Regions from separate parts of the Otoolea muris genome, predicted to be linked through region 2. Evidence: riboswitches for the same ligand, from Rfam matches in the RefSeq annotation. Region 2 holds a riboswitch; the other holds the start of a gene.

Region 1 (7,444 bases), on a different contig from region 2:
TAACAGTCCAGATAGGTCAGCGCACCTGCTGCGCTGACCGTACGAAAGGCAGGCATACGGCCCGTCGCGAAGCGATTCTAAATGGCCGTATGCCCTGACAGTTCAGAGATTATCTGAACTGTTACCAGTTATCTAAAAAAACTGTAAAAAAAAGTTAAAAAAAGTGTTGACTTTTTCTGTGTTATAGGATAGAATATGTCATGTGTCACGGAGATGACAAAACAAAATAAAGACAAGCGCCTTTAGCTCAGTTGGTAGAGCAGTAGACTCTTAATCTATTTGTCCAGGGTTCGAGTCCCTGAAGGCGCACTGAGAAGTGCTGATTTTGCAGACGGAGAGCTGTGGGGTCGGCGCTTTTTTGTTTTGCGGTTTCAGAGATATGGCTGCCGAATGTAACAGTTCGGCCTTCGGCTCTGCGAGGTGTTTTTTGTGAGCGAAGGTCACAGAAAACCCGAGGGCAGCAATCAAAGAATCAGATTAAATTTGACTCCCGCTAAAAGGCTATGTTAAAATGAGATTTAAATGATTGCTGAAAAAGGGGGAATCTATGATGAAACTTGGATTTATTGGAACCGGGATTATCACGACAGCCGTTGCAACCGGCTTTTGCGAGAGCGGGATTGAAGGGCTGAGCATTGCCGTATCGCCGCGGAACCGGGAGCGGGCGCAGGCGCTCCGGGAGAAGTATCCGGACATTATCACAGTCGGGGCGGACAACCAGGAGGTCGTGGATCGCTCAGACTGGGTATTTGCAGCGCTCCTTCCGGCGGCTGCGGAGGAAGTGATCGCGGGCCTTTCGTTCCCCCCGGACAAGCATTTTATTAATCTGGTGGCTACGCTGAGTTTAAAGCGCGCAGAGGAACTGATCGGAACGCGCGCGATCATCGCCGACGTAGTGCCCCTCACCTTTGCCGCCAACCGCTTTGGGCCGGTCGTGGTGTATCCGCCGATCCCGGCAGTACGTGATTTGATGTCTCATGTGGGGACTCCGGTTCTGGTCGAAACACCGGATCAGATCGCGATTCTGCGCTCTGTCACAGGGCTGATGAGCGCCTACTACATGCTTCTGACGCGCCTGACCGGCTGGTGCGTGGACAACGGGCTGGACGAGCCCGCGGCCAGGAAATATGTGACTGCATTTACATCCGCGCTGTCCCAAAAGGCATCTGCATGGCCGGGTACACTCGAGGATCTGGCGAGGGAAATGACGCCGGGAGGGCTTAACTGGATGGGGCTGACCCATCTGGAGGAGAAGGACGCTTTCGGGCCGTGGACGGAGATATTGGGGCCTGTTTTAGAGAAGGTGAAAAAGGAATAATCTTCCAGTTCATGTACTCCCGGAATCTCGCTGTTCCTGATTTTGTGAGATGATTTTAGATGCGCACAAATTTATGAGGCGTACGTTGATTAAATTTGGGTGCATCTGGCGGAAAATCAGCCGCAAAGGCAGGTACAGAGAGATTCCGAGAGTACATGTTCGTTTTAAGGAGGAAGATATAGGAATAATAATAACATAATGGTGAAAAAAATTCATATTTATGAAATCATTCTATTGACAAACCCTATCAAAACGTGTAACATAACAATCAGATAATAACATATATAAATAAAACCATTCAGAAACAAATCTGTTTTTCGAGTCGAAGCTGCTGTGTGGCGGACACCGCTATATGCAGCCAGACCAATGGGTGATACCGGAAACGGTATCGCCTTCCGTGTTTGAAAAGGAAAGCAAATGAGATGTTCTGCTTATACTGGCATTGAGGCGTGGATTGAAACGTGGGAGAGCGTCCGCAGCGGGCGGGCTGTTGTTGTTTCGGGGCGCCTTTATGCCTTATAATCCTGTTTACGGGAGAGATCCGTTCTTTTTTCTCCCGGGGTGTTAAAAGCAGCCGCTGTCCTTTTCGGGCAGGGCTGCTTTTTTGCCGCGCGGGAAGACTGTGCGCCGGAGCGTGTTTAGAAGCGCTTATTATAAGAAAGGGGAGGTACGGTGGAATCAGATATTTTGATGCTGCATGAATTTTTGCAGTCCGGCAAGTGCTGTTCGCAGGCGCTTGCCGCCATGGGCTTAAGGCTAAGGGGAGAGGAAAGTGACGCGCTTGTCCGGGCGGCGGCCGGGCTGTGCCTGGGGGTGAGGAGCGGCCTGATCTGCGGGGCTCTGACAGGGGCGGCGATGATGCTGTGCCTGTTTGATCCGGCTCTGGCAGCAGGCGAGATGATCCCGGAGCTGACAGAGTGGTTCCGGGATACCTACGGGGAGCTCTACGGCGGAATCTCCTGCGACGAAATACTGGAAAGAGATATACATAATAAAGCCGTGCGCTGCCCTGCGCTGGTTGAAAGCACATACCGCCGTGCGCGGGAGATTTTAGAGGACGCCGGCTTTGACATTGATGATATGCTGGAACATCTGGAAGAGGAATGAGGCGGCGCGCCATTTGGGAAATGTCAGGCAGTCCGGGGAGGGCGGTTTGGGCGGTCTGCGCGCCGCTTTTCCCGGGAACTGTTCGATATTATACATTATATAAGGAGGAGTAAACCATGAAATTGAGAAAAATGGTGCTCAACATCAACGATGTGGATCGCATTTTTATGTGTGATCCGGAAAATGACCGTTTATCGGACGTCCTTCGCCGGTTAGGGCTGACCGGCGTGAAGGTGGGCTGCGGGACAGGCGTCTGCGGCTCCTGTTCCGTTATTTTAAACGGCCAGGTAATCCGCTCCTGCACGAAGAAGATCACGCAGGTTGAGGAGTATTCCAAAATCCGCACGATTGAGGGCATTGGCACGCCGCAGCACCCGCACCCGTTACAGGTTGCCTGGATGAATTACGGCGCGGTTCAGTGCGGCTTCTGCGTTCCGGGCTTTATCGTGTCCGCTTACCAGCTTCTGGAGGAGAATCCGGATCCGACCAGGGAAGAGGTGCGCGACTGGTTCCAGAAGACGAGAAATGTATGCCGCTGCACGGGTTACAAGCAGATTGTGGACGCGGTTATGGCTGCCGCAAAGGTGATGCGCGGCGAGTGCTCGATTGAGGATATTAAGTTTAAGAATCCCGAGGACGGCGAGTATTACGGAAAGCCCGTGGTGCGCCCGGACGCCCTGGCCAAGGTGACGGGCCTGGCGGATTACGGCGATGATCAGGCGCTTAAGATGCCCAGGGGCACGCTTTACGCGGCGGTGGTGCAGCCGAGAGTGACGCATCACGCAAAGCTTCTGGCGGTTCACACGGAGGAAGCGGAGAAGATGCCGGGCGTTGTGAAGGTGATCACGGCAAAGGATATCCTCGCGGCAGGCGGTACGAATATCATGGCCGAGGGCCAGTTCCACGAGAGAAGCACAGTCATGACGCCGTCCCGCAAGGTTCTGCAGGATGAGAAGATTTTCCGCTACGGCGACGTGGTGGCGCTTGTCGTGGCTGATACGCATGACCGGGCGCGCGCGGCCGCGGCGAAGGTTACGGTGGATATTGAGCAGCTTCCGGAATATCTGACCTACTTAGACGCGGTTATGCCGGACGCAATCCGCATCCATGAGGATACGGACAATATTTTCTGCGAGCAGCCGGTGTTAAAGGGCGTCGGCCTTGAGGATGCGGAGAATGTAAAGGATCTGATCGACGACGCGCCGCATGTGGTTGAGGGCAGCTTTTTCTCGAGCCGTGAGCCGCATCTGTCCATTGAGGGGTGCGTGCTTCAGGCATACTGGGGCGACGACGGGATGCTGACCATCCAGTGTAAATCCCAGTGCACGTATTCCTCCATCGGGCGTCTCGGAAACTGCGTGGGCGTTCCGAAGAATAAATACAGGATTATCATGAACCCCACAGGCGCGAGCTTCGGCTGGTCCACGAACGCGGGCGATATCGCCCTGGCAGCGGCCGCGGCGGTGGTGACAGGCGAGCCGGTATCCCTGTCCATGTCGTATGAGGAGCACCAGCATTTCAGCGGAAAGCGCTGCCCGGCTTACTCCAACGGACGCCTTGCCTGCGACGACGAGGGAAAGATCATTGCCGCGGAATTTGATTTCGGAATGGATCACGGCGCGTATTCCTGGGGCGGCGACGATGTTATGACCAAGCCGCCGAGGTTTGCGTTCTTCCCGTACAATGTCCCGAACGTGGCGGGCCTGTGCCGCGTGGCCAATACGAACCACGCCTTTGGCACCGCGTACAGAAGCTACGGCTCTCCGCAGGCATTTACCTTAAGCGAGCCGCTGATGGATATGATGGCAGAAGAGCTCGGCATGGATCCCTTTGAGTTCCGCTACAAGAATATCTGCCGCGAGGGAGATCTGAATATCAACAGCTACAAGTACCCGCAGTATCCCATGGAGCGGATGATGGATACCATGCGCCCGATCTATGAGAAGGCCGTAGCGGACGCAAAGGCCGCTGATACACCGCAGAAGCGCCGCGGCGTGGGCCTTGCATGGGGCGGCTTTAACGTGACAGAGGGTGTGACGGACAGCGCGGAGGTGGCCTTAGAGCTTGCAAAGGGCAATAAGATAAAGAAATACGACACATGGCATGCTATGGGCCAGGGCGGAACGGTCGGTTCTGTGATGGTGACGCTGGAGGCGCTCAAGAAGCTTAAAATCACGCCGGAGGATATCCAGCTTATCCAGAATGACACCAAGCTCTGCCCGGATACGGGTATGGCCGGCGCGAGCCGTTCCTTATATATGGACGGAAATGCAACCAAGATCGCGGCGGAAAAGCTCATGAACGCGATGCAAAAGGATGACGGGACGTTCCGCACCTATGACGAGATGGTGGCAGAGGGCATTGAGACAAAGTATGTGGGGCGCTATGAGACGACCGCCACGCCGGGCCTGTGCCGTCTGGATCCGAATACGGGCATCGGCGATCCGACGCCGGCATTCACCTACTGCTTAAATATGGCCGAGGTGGAGGTTGACGCCGCCACGGGCAAGACGACGGTGCTGAAATTCACCTGCGTGGACTTTGTAGGCCGTATCGGCAATATCGATGCCGTAAACGGACAGGCGTACGGCGGCATTTCCCACAGCATCGGCTTTGCGCTGAGCGAGAATTACCATGATGTGAAGAAGCACGCCAATATGTTCGGCGCGGGCGTTCCTTATATCAAGGATATCCCGGACGACATCAATGTGATCCACCTTGACGGGGAGGTTTCCGATGGGCCGTTCGGATCCACAGGCGCTTCCGAGGCGTTCCAGGCATCCGGGCACTGTGCGGTGACAAACGCGATTTACAATGCCTGCGGCGTGCGGATCCATGAGCTGCCCGCCCTGCCGGCAAAGGTAAAGGCCGGGATGGACGCGATTGCAAAGGGTGAGAAGCCAGAAGCCCCGAAGAAATACTTCCTTGGCTCGGATCTCTATGAGGAGCTGGAGAATATTAAGGAAAATCCGGTTGCGCCGGGACCGGGCGGACTCTATGTTTCCCTGGATGATCCCACGGCGGAGCGCCCGTTCTAAGATGGGATTTTTACAGGATTTTGAAAGGACGCTGGCAGAGCGCTGCCATCAGAATGAGCCTCCGTTCTGCCAGGCGGCCTGTCCGTTTCATATGGACATTAAGGGCCTGGAGGAAAAATGGAAAAAGGGCCGTTTTAACGCCGCATACCGGATGTTCCAGAATGCCGTGGGCTTTCCGCAGATCGTGTCCGAGATCTGCGAAAGGCCCTGCGAGGCCGCGTGCATCCGGGCGCAGGCGGACCGGGCGGTTTCGCTTGGCCTTATGGAAAGAGCCACCGTGGATTTTGCAAAACGCAAAGCGCCGAACGCCTACAACATGCCCTCAAAGGGCAGGAAAATCGCGGTGATCGGCGGGGGCTTAAGCGGCCTTGGCTGCGCGCTGCGCTTAAGCAATAAGAAATACGAGGTAACGGTATTTGAGCGGTCAGACAGCCTGGGAGGCCGGGCGAGGGACCTGATGGATCCCGGGCTGTTTGGCGCAGAAATAGAAAACCAGTTCCAGTTCGAGAGCTGGGAGCGCCGTATGGGTACGGAGATAACGTCGCTGGAACCGCTCCGCGCGGAATTTGAGGCGATTTACGTGGCCACAGGAGAAGGCGGGCGGCGTTTCGGGCTTACAGAGGCGGCGGGCGGCGCGTATGCGACGGAAATTCCGGGAATTTTCATCGGAGGCGGCGTGACCGGGGCCGGAAGCGTGGAGGCGCTGGCCCAGGGGCTGGAAGCCTCGCTGGCTGCGGAACGCTACTTAAAAACCGGGATGATGAACGAGCCGTTCCGGAAAAAGGGAACCCTGATCCGCGTGGACGCGGAGCGGCTTGCGCGCCGGGAGGCCATTGTGCCTGCAAACGGCTCCCGTTATACGCAGGAGGAGGCCATGGAGGAGATCGGGCGCTGTGTGAAATGCTCCTGCGACGCCTGCATGAAGGCGTGCGATCTGATGCGTATCAATGAAAAAACGCCGCGCAGGATCTATGAGGAGGTCTATATCACGATCCATCCCGGCACGCTTTCCAGGGACGGAACCTGGGCCACCAGGCTGATCACCACCTGCGATCAGTGCGGTCTTTGTAAGCAGGTGTGCCCGCAGGACATTGATTTCGGCTCGTTTTTCCTGGAGGCGCGCCGCGCGATGCATGAAAAGGGCGCGATGCCGTGGCCCTATCATGATTTCTGGCTGCGGGACATGGAATTTTCCTCCGGGGAGGCAAAGCTGTGCAGAAAGCCTGCCGGCGCAGAAAAAAGCCGCTACGCCTTTTTCCCGGGCTGCCAGCTTGCCGCGTCAGACGCCAGGTATGTGACCAGGACCTATGCATGGCTGACAGAGAGAATGCCTGACACGGCCATATGGATGACCTGCTGCGGCGCGGCGGCGGAGTGGGCCGGGGATCGCGCGCTGCACGGGGCGTATGTGGAGAATTTGAGACAGGAATGGGAGACGCTTGGAAGGCCGGAGGTGATCTTCGCCTGCCCGAACTGCCGCCGGCTGTTTGAACAGTATCTGCCGGAGATACCGGGGATATTTTTGTCGGAGATCATGGCGGGACAGATGGAATGGGGCGCGGATGCGGCAGGAGGAGAGACAGAAACAGGAAAAAACCGCGCTTTGTACGCCGTATTCGATCCCTGCGCAGGCCGCGGTTACCCACAGCTTCAGACAAGCGTCCGCGCATTGGCGGATTCCCTGGGGATTTTATGGGAAAACCTGCCCTATGACGGCGAAAACGCGCGCTGCTGCGGCTATGGGGGCCATATAAATATCGCGTCCCCCAATTTTGTCAGAAAGGTTGCAAGGGATCGGGTAAAGGACGCGGACACGCCGTACCTGACATCCTGCGTCAACTGCCGGGAATCTTTTGCGGGGCAGGGAAAGGAGGCCGTCCATTTCCTGGATCTGGCCTTTGGCTTAAATGGCGGGGATCGCCCGCCGGTTACGGTGACAGAGCGCAGGAGGCAGCGGCTTGCGGCCAAAAAACAGCTTTTA
Region 2 (7,444 bases):
AGGGCGTTGTCTGTCGTGAGAGGGCCGCCAAAGTCCGATTCCAAACCCAACGGAACCCCGCTCCCGCTCGGAGAAAAGCGCAGCGGACGCTAAGCTCGAAAAGACCTCGCTAAGCGCCCGCTGCGCTTTTCTCCGAGCGGGAGCGGGGTTCCGTTGGATACAGGAGCTGGCCACGGCGGCCTCCCCACGATAAACAACATCCCGCAATCGTCCGCTTAACTAACTGACATTGTTGTCTGAACCGTTACAACAACTGTAATAAAATCGTAATAAAAAGTTCAAAATTACTTGACAGATTTTGCCATACCGAGGTACAATGGGGAACAGATCAGTACCACAAAAGAAATGAATAGAAACATGCAAAGGAATGAATGATATGAACCCCATGCTTTACCACACCCCCATAGCAGCCCGTTTATCCCGTCTTTGCCGCTTTGTTTCCGGGGGCAAAAGGCTTCTGTCCGTGATTGGCGCCGCCTTGCTGCTCAGCTTTGTCTCCCCGTTTGCCAGCGCGGCAGACGAGACGGCGGAAGCATGGCAGGCCGTGTTTGACGCAGAGTATTATTATAACCAGAATCCGGATCTGCAGGCTGCGATCGGAAATGATCCGCAGGCTCTGTTTTCCCATTTCATGTCGAGCGGCATGCGCGAGTGCCGTCCCGGAAATGAAGAATTTGACGTGAGAGCCTATGTGTTCTACAATCCGGATTTGGTGAATCAGTGTAAAACGGATATCGCCGCGTATTACAGGCATTATATGACTGCCGGAAAGGCAGAAGGGCGTATCTGCCAGCCGCAGGGAAACGAAAACGGCCGGATCGGTACATATACGACCAATTATAACAGCGCCATCCCCAGGGCGGTCAACGTATGCCTGGCGGCGCAGAGGATCAACGGCACAGTGCTGCAGCCGGGCGGACAGTTCTCGTTCAGCAATGCCGTGCAGCCGAGGAGGCCGGAAAACGGCTATGTACTGGCTCCGGCAATCGGCGGCCAGGAGTATGGCGGCGGCATCTGCCAGGTATCCTCAACCCTGTATGCGGCGATGTGCCACGCTATGCTCCCGGCGTCGGAACGCCACCCGCATTCTTCCCCGGTGTCCTACCTGCCTGTGGGGCTGGACGCGACGATCTCCGAAGGGCATAAGGATCTCAAATTTGTGAATCCCTATCAGGAACCTCTTCTGATCCAGGCATCAGCGCAGGAGGGAAACCTCACGGTTACGCTGATCAGAGGCGAGGCGGCTATCGCAGAGATTCAGGCAGAGGCGGAAGCACAGGCAGCAGCAGAGGCGGAAGCACAAGCGGCGGCAGAGGCAGCAGCACAGGCGGCGGCAGAGGCGGAAGCACAAGCGGCGGCAGAGGCAGCAGCACAAGCGGCGGCAGAGGCGGAAGCACAAGCGGCGGCAGAGGGAGCAGCACAGGCGGCGGCAGAGACAGGAGATGAGGCACAAACCGGCGGATCGGCGGGCGGGGCTCAGTAGTTTATAGTTTCTAAGCGCCATAAAAGGGATATCTGAAACGAAAATGCCCGGATGTCCCTTTTTTGGGTATTTAGAAAGTACGGTTCTGTTTTAGACCGCGCAGCCTGTTATCAGCAATAAATTTCTTTTTCCAGGTTTTTTCGGCCATTCTACCTTCTTACCTCCCTGCATACAATAAAAAACATGCTTCGCAGATTTTCTATTGTCATGAAGAAAGATAATCTAAACTGCAAGATTCTTTCTCTCTTTTTCTGCTATTTTTTGTAAAACTGCATATAGCAGTGTAATATCTTGATTATATTTAGCTAAACGGATTTCCTTATTTACCGATAAAGTATATGTACTATTATTCATAATAATTATGCTAAATATAAACCAGACACTACAGTAGTGCATCTGAATAAAAAAATTTGTTTCAATAAGGAACTGTTCAGAAATAACTTACAGAACATATCGAACTGTACCAGCGGATTCAATTTCGGCGTAAAGAGAGCCGGGCTTGACATACCCATGCCGTAATCGTACAATGCAGGCAGAGAGGCATGGAAAACAGCACACAGGGGCGGACATAAAGCGGATATTAAAAATTTCAGGGAGAAATGTATGTGCGGCAGATACTATGTAGATGATGAGACAGCAAGGGCGATGGAAGCGCTGCTTCGCGGGCTGCAGGGAAAAATAAGGCGCGGGTCTATGGCGGCAGTGGGCCGGATGGCCGCCGGCGACGTGCATCCGTCTGAGGCGGCGCCGGTTCTTTGGGGAGAGGGAGGCGCGGTGCGCTGCGGATGGCAGCGCTGGGGATTTCCGGGCTTTCAGGGGAAGCGGGTGATTTTTAATGCGAGAAGCGAATCTGCGATGGAAAAGCCATTGTTTCGCGACAGCATCATGCACAGGCGGATAGCGGTTCCCGCGGCGGGGTTTTATGAGTGGAATTCCAGGAGGGAGAAAAGCCGGTTTTACAAAAAGGGCTGCCCGCTTCTTTTGATGGCGGGGTGCAGCAGGCAGTATGAGGACGGGGCGCATTTTGTGATACTCACAACAGCGGCCAATGGATCCATGAAGCCGGTGCATGAACGTATGCCCCTGATCCTGGAGTGGGACGAGGCGGCGAAATGGGTGCTGGATGACGCAGGGGTGAAGGAGATTCTTGGCAAAATGCCCTGCCTGCTGGAACGTGAATCAGATTATGAGCAGCTCAGCCTGTTTTAGGGCCTGCTTCTGACGATTCTGACACGCTCCGGGGCGGCCGGGGACGGTATGTATTCCATAAATTACCGCTTGAAATAGAAACGTATGTTTGCTAAAATGGAACCCAAGGAGGTGAACGTACGTTTGAAACGAATCATCTTTCATATTGACGTGAACGCAGCCTATCTCTCGTGGGAGGCGGTTTACCGGCTGGCCCACAGGGGGGAGAAGGTGGATTTGCGAACGATTGCGTCTGCCGTGGGCGGGGATGTGTCTGCGCGGCGCGGGATTATCCTGGCGAAGTCGATCCCGGCAAAGCGGTATGGGATCAAAACAGGCGAGACGCTTCTGGAGGCGAGAAGGAAATGCCCGGATCTGGTGATCGTGCCGCCGGATTATGGCCTGTATGAGAAATGTTCGGCTGCATTTATGGATATTCTGCGGGATTATTCGGATGCGGTCGAGCCGTACAGCATTGACGAGGCGTACATTGACATGAGCGCGAGCTGCCATTTGTTCGGGACGCCCGAGGAGGCGGCGGCGCAGATCCGGGACCGCATCCGGGAGGAGCTGGGATTTACGGTCAATGTGGGCGTATCGGCCAATAAGCTTCTGGCAAAGATGGCGTCAGATTTCAGGAAGCCGGATCAGGTACATACGCTGTATCCGGAGGAGATTCCGGAGAAGATGTGGCCGCTTCCGGTATCAGAGCTGTTCTTTGTGGGGCGGGCCACGGAGGGAAAGCTTCTTTCCATGGGTATCAGAACCATCGGGGAGCTTGCGGCCTGCGATCCGGCGTGGCTTAAACGCGTGCTGAAAAAGCATGGGGAGGTGATATGGGGCTTTGCCAATGGCATCGATCCCTCGCCGGTGGCGGCATCCGGCGGTTCGTACACAATAAAACCGGGTGCGCCGGCGGATGCGGGCGCGGGCCTGTCCGTTGGCGCGCCGTCCGGCGGGAATAAGGGATACGGGAACAGCGCCACGACGCCGTATGATGTGATGGACGCGCAGACGGCGAAGCAGACGCTTTTGGCTCTTTCCGAGACGGTTGCAGGCCGTCTGCGGGCGGACGGGGTGCAGATCGGGGTGGTGTCCGTGGGGATCCGGTATGCGGATTTTTCCTATGCCTCCCACCAGAGAACGCTGTGCGGCCCGACGGATCGGACCATGGAGATCTATGAGGCGGCGTGCGGACTGTTCCTGGAATTGTGGAACGGCCGGCCGGTCCGTCACCTGGGCGTGCATACAGGCCGGGTGAGCCGGGAGAATTACAGGCAGTTACGGATGTTTGACGATGTAAATGATGAGAAGCTTTCGAGGATGGACAGGGCTGTCGATGAGATAAGAGGGCGGTTCGGGGCCGGCGCGGTGCGGCGGGCCGTATTTTTAGACCAACAAATCGACATAAAGACCGAACCGTGAGAGGCGTAACTGTGAGTACATCTTTGGGAAAGAGGGGATGGCAATGGCATTTGGGATTGGCATGAATTCCCGCGGGGCGGACGCGGGCGGCGTCAGGGGAATCCAGCGGGAGATTGCATGTGAATGCTGGTTTACCAGCACCGGAAAGGCCACGCCTCTGATGCTGAAAATACAGGATGAGGACGGGGAGATCCAGACCATCCGGGAGATTATCGTGCATTCTCAGGAGAAAAAGACGTATGCCGGGGTTCCTTCCATCGAATATGACTGCACGCTGGCGCTGCATGGGCGCGGGATCAGGGCATGGCTTATTTATTATCAGGCAGAGAGCCGGTGGGTCATCAATTTTCGGTGACACGGCGCGCATGCATTGTTTTTGCGCCGGCCGTGCGGATGTTCATAAATATTTCAATAAATGCAGGTAACAGTTCAGGGTTATCTGAACCGTTACGAATGCGTGACAGCCGCAAGGTTCTTCTTTTTGTCTCATATTGACAGAGCGATTTCACCTGTGCTATACTGATTTCTGTAATCTGAAAAAAACAGTAAATTTCGAGCTGCTGCGCCTGAAACAGTGAAATCATGCTGCATGGCGGGCAGCCAATGGGTGGATGGGGAAACCCGCCCGCCTCCCGCATTTGGAAAGAAATGCATTGGAAAGAAATTGTGCTATGAAAAGGCTTGAATGCTTCCGCCTGTGCCGGAGCGCGTCTGAATGGAAATTTCAGCGCATCTTCGGGCGCTCCCGGGAAGAGTTGCCGCACGATTTTTGTTCCGGTGCGGCGTTTTCTTCGGAAATAATATTCAAGGGAGAGAGATACGATGAGAAAATCAAGCAGATGGAAGGTGTTTGCGGCGGCGGCCGCGGCGGCGGTATCGATGGCGGCCTGCTCAGGCTCTGCGGACAAGCCGGCTGAAACGGAGGCGGCAGAGACCGCGGCTGAGGTGGAGGCGGCGGCCCCGACAGAGGAGGAGACGGCTGCAGAAACCGGAGAGGCTGAGAGTGAGGAGCAGGAAAAGAGCGCGCAGGGCGTGCTGATGATGGCTACCACGACCAGCACGGATAATACGGGGCTTCTTGATTACCTTCAGCCGCTGTTTCTGGAGGAGACGGGCATTGATCTGCAGTGGACGGCTGTGGGGACGGGCGATGCGATCCAAAAGGGCATGGACGGCGAGGTTGATATTGTGCTGGTTCACTCCAAGGCCAAGGAAGAGGAGTTTGTGGCCAGCGGCTTCGGCGTGGAGCGCTTCCAGGTGATGTACAATGACTTCATTATCATTGGGCCCAAGGACGGTCCGGTTGCGGTGACGGACGATATTGAGTCTGTATTTAAGCAGGTAAAGGACGAGGAGCTGACATTTGTATCGCGCGGCGATAATTCCGGCACGCACAATAAGGAGACCGGGATCTGGGACAAGCTGGGGATTACAGATTATGAGAGCAATCCGAATTATGTGTCAGCCGGGGCCGGCATGGGCGATACGATCAATATGACGGATGAGAAGGGCGGCTACTGCCTGACAGACCGCGGAACCTGGCTCGCGAAAAAGGCGGATTACCCGGATATGGACATCATCTGTGAGGGCGACGCCAACCTTTTGAACCAGTACGGCGTGATTGCCGTGAATCCGGAGAAATACCCGGATTTGAACAATGAGGCGGCAAATACCTTTATTGAATGGATCTGCTCTCCTGAGGTTCAGGAGCTGATTGGCAAGTTCGGCGTTGAGGAGTACGGCGAGCCGTTATTCTTCCCCAACGCGGATCAGCAGTAGAAAGACAGAAAAAGGCGGCGGAGGATATCCGCGCTGCCTTAAGGCCAGCAAGGCCGAAACCGGGGCGGGCGGTGGCGCTGCGCGGTTTCGGCCTTTTTTAAGGGAGCGGGTTGAGTTGAAACAGGTATTTTCAGAATTTTTTGGCACAGTGGGCGTGATGGATTCGATCCGGGTCACGCTCATCATGTCGGTTTGGTCCACGATGATCGCGTCTGCGTTTGGGATTTCGCTCGGATTTTTGCTGGAAAGGCGGGAATTTCCCGGGAAACGGCTGGTGATCCGCCTCAACCGCACGCTGATGGGGGCCCCTCCGGTGGTGATCGGGCTTCTGGCCTATATGCTCCTCAGAAAGCGGGGGCCGCTCGGGAGCCTGCGGTGGGTGTTTACCATCAAAGGCATGGTGTTTGCGCAGGTTTTAATCATCACGCCCATTGTATGCGGGATGGTCTATTCCTACGCGGTGCGCACGGCTCCGGCGATCCGGGCGTTTGCGCGGCTGATGGGGGCGGACCGCCGGCAGACGGGGTGGCTTCTGTTAAAGGAAATGAAGCATGAGATGTATTTTGCCGTGGTGTCAGGCTACGGCCGCTCGATCAGCGAGGTGGGGGCCGTGTTTCTGGTGGGAGGCAATATTAAGAATCACACGCGCACCATGACGACCGCGATTTCAACCCTCAAGGGGGCCGGGGATTATTATGAGGGCGTGTTCCTGGGCGTGCTTCTGATGATAATGGCGTTTGCTGTACAGACGCTGGCCGACCATTTCAGGAGGGAGGAGCAGGGCGATGAGAATCTCTAATCTGAAAAAGCGGATGGGAACCTTTGAGCTTTGGATAGAGGAGATGAACCTGGAGAGCGGGCTGATCCACGGTCTGGCCGGCCCGAATGGCTGCGGCAAGACAACGCTCTCCAAACTCCTGACCGGGATCCTCACGCCGGATGAGGGGATGATGGATTTGGAAGGGCTGACGCCGCGCGACATTACCATGACAAGCCAGAAGCCGTATCTTCTGCACGATACGGTGTATGAAAACCTGATCCTTCCCCTGAAGCTGCGGGGAATGCGGCCGGATAAGGAGGAGACGGACGCATGGCTGGAGCGGTGCGGGTTAAAGGATAAGAAGCGCCAGTATGCCAGGAGCTTAAGCAGCGGGGAGCAGCAGAAGCTTTCGTTTATCCGCGCTTTGATATTCGGGCCGAAGCTGGTGATTGTGGATGAGACGCTCTCCAATCTGGATCCGGACAGCACGAAGCTGTTTGAAGAGCTGATGCTGGAACAGCAGAGGAAGCGGCCGATCACATGGCTGACGATCAGCCATCAGCTTGTGCATCTGAAGCGGGTCTGCGATAGGGTGCATTTCATGGAGAAAGGGAGGCAGATCGCGGAGGGAACGCCGAAGGAGATTCTGCTGAATCCGTCGCATCCGTCGATAAGGGCGTTTTTGGCGGATACGGAGGTGTCGTTTCGGGGGTAGGGGAAAGTCATGTCGTGAAAGGGCCGCCCGTGCGGACTTCTATATCCAACAGAACCTCACTCTGGCGGCCTTATCACGCCGAATTATAAATAGC

The links. A riboswitch is a leader RNA that binds a small molecule or an ion and turns the genes downstream of it on or off. The one in region 2 is predicted to bind molybdenum cofactor.
Region 1: it holds a riboswitch for molybdenum cofactor, as region 2 does, so the genes downstream of both, NFS31_RS04405 (DVU_1555 family C-GCAxxG-C-C protein) here and NFS31_RS15565 (ABC transporter substrate-binding protein) in region 2, are expected to answer to the same signal.

Annotation. Positions count from the first base shown of each region.
Region 1 is NZ_CALPCY010000004.1:80,349-87,792, reverse strand. It holds tRNA gene NFS31_RS04415 (tRNA-Lys) at 237-309, shown strand; gene NFS31_RS04410 (NAD(P)-binding domain-containing protein) at 548-1,318, shown strand; molybdenum cofactor riboswitch at 1,622-1,746, shown strand; gene NFS31_RS04405 (DVU_1555 family C-GCAxxG-C-C protein) at 1,991-2,425, shown strand; gene NFS31_RS04400 (molybdopterin-dependent oxidoreductase) at 2,542-5,463, shown strand; gene NFS31_RS04395 (pyridine nucleotide-disulfide oxidoreductase/dicluster-binding protein) at 5,465-7,444, shown strand, end outside.
Region 2 is NZ_CALPCY010000026.1:23,844-31,287, forward strand. It holds gene NFS31_RS15545 (VanW family protein) at 377-1,483, shown strand; gene NFS31_RS15550 (SOS response-associated peptidase) at 2,087-2,692, shown strand; gene NFS31_RS15555 (Y-family DNA polymerase) at 2,816-4,096, shown strand; gene NFS31_RS15560 (hypothetical protein) at 4,140-4,451, shown strand; molybdenum cofactor riboswitch at 4,635-4,761, shown strand; gene NFS31_RS15565 (ABC transporter substrate-binding protein) at 4,919-5,875, shown strand; gene NFS31_RS15570 (ABC transporter permease) at 5,991-6,674, shown strand; gene NFS31_RS15575 (ATP-binding cassette domain-containing protein) at 6,661-7,350, shown strand.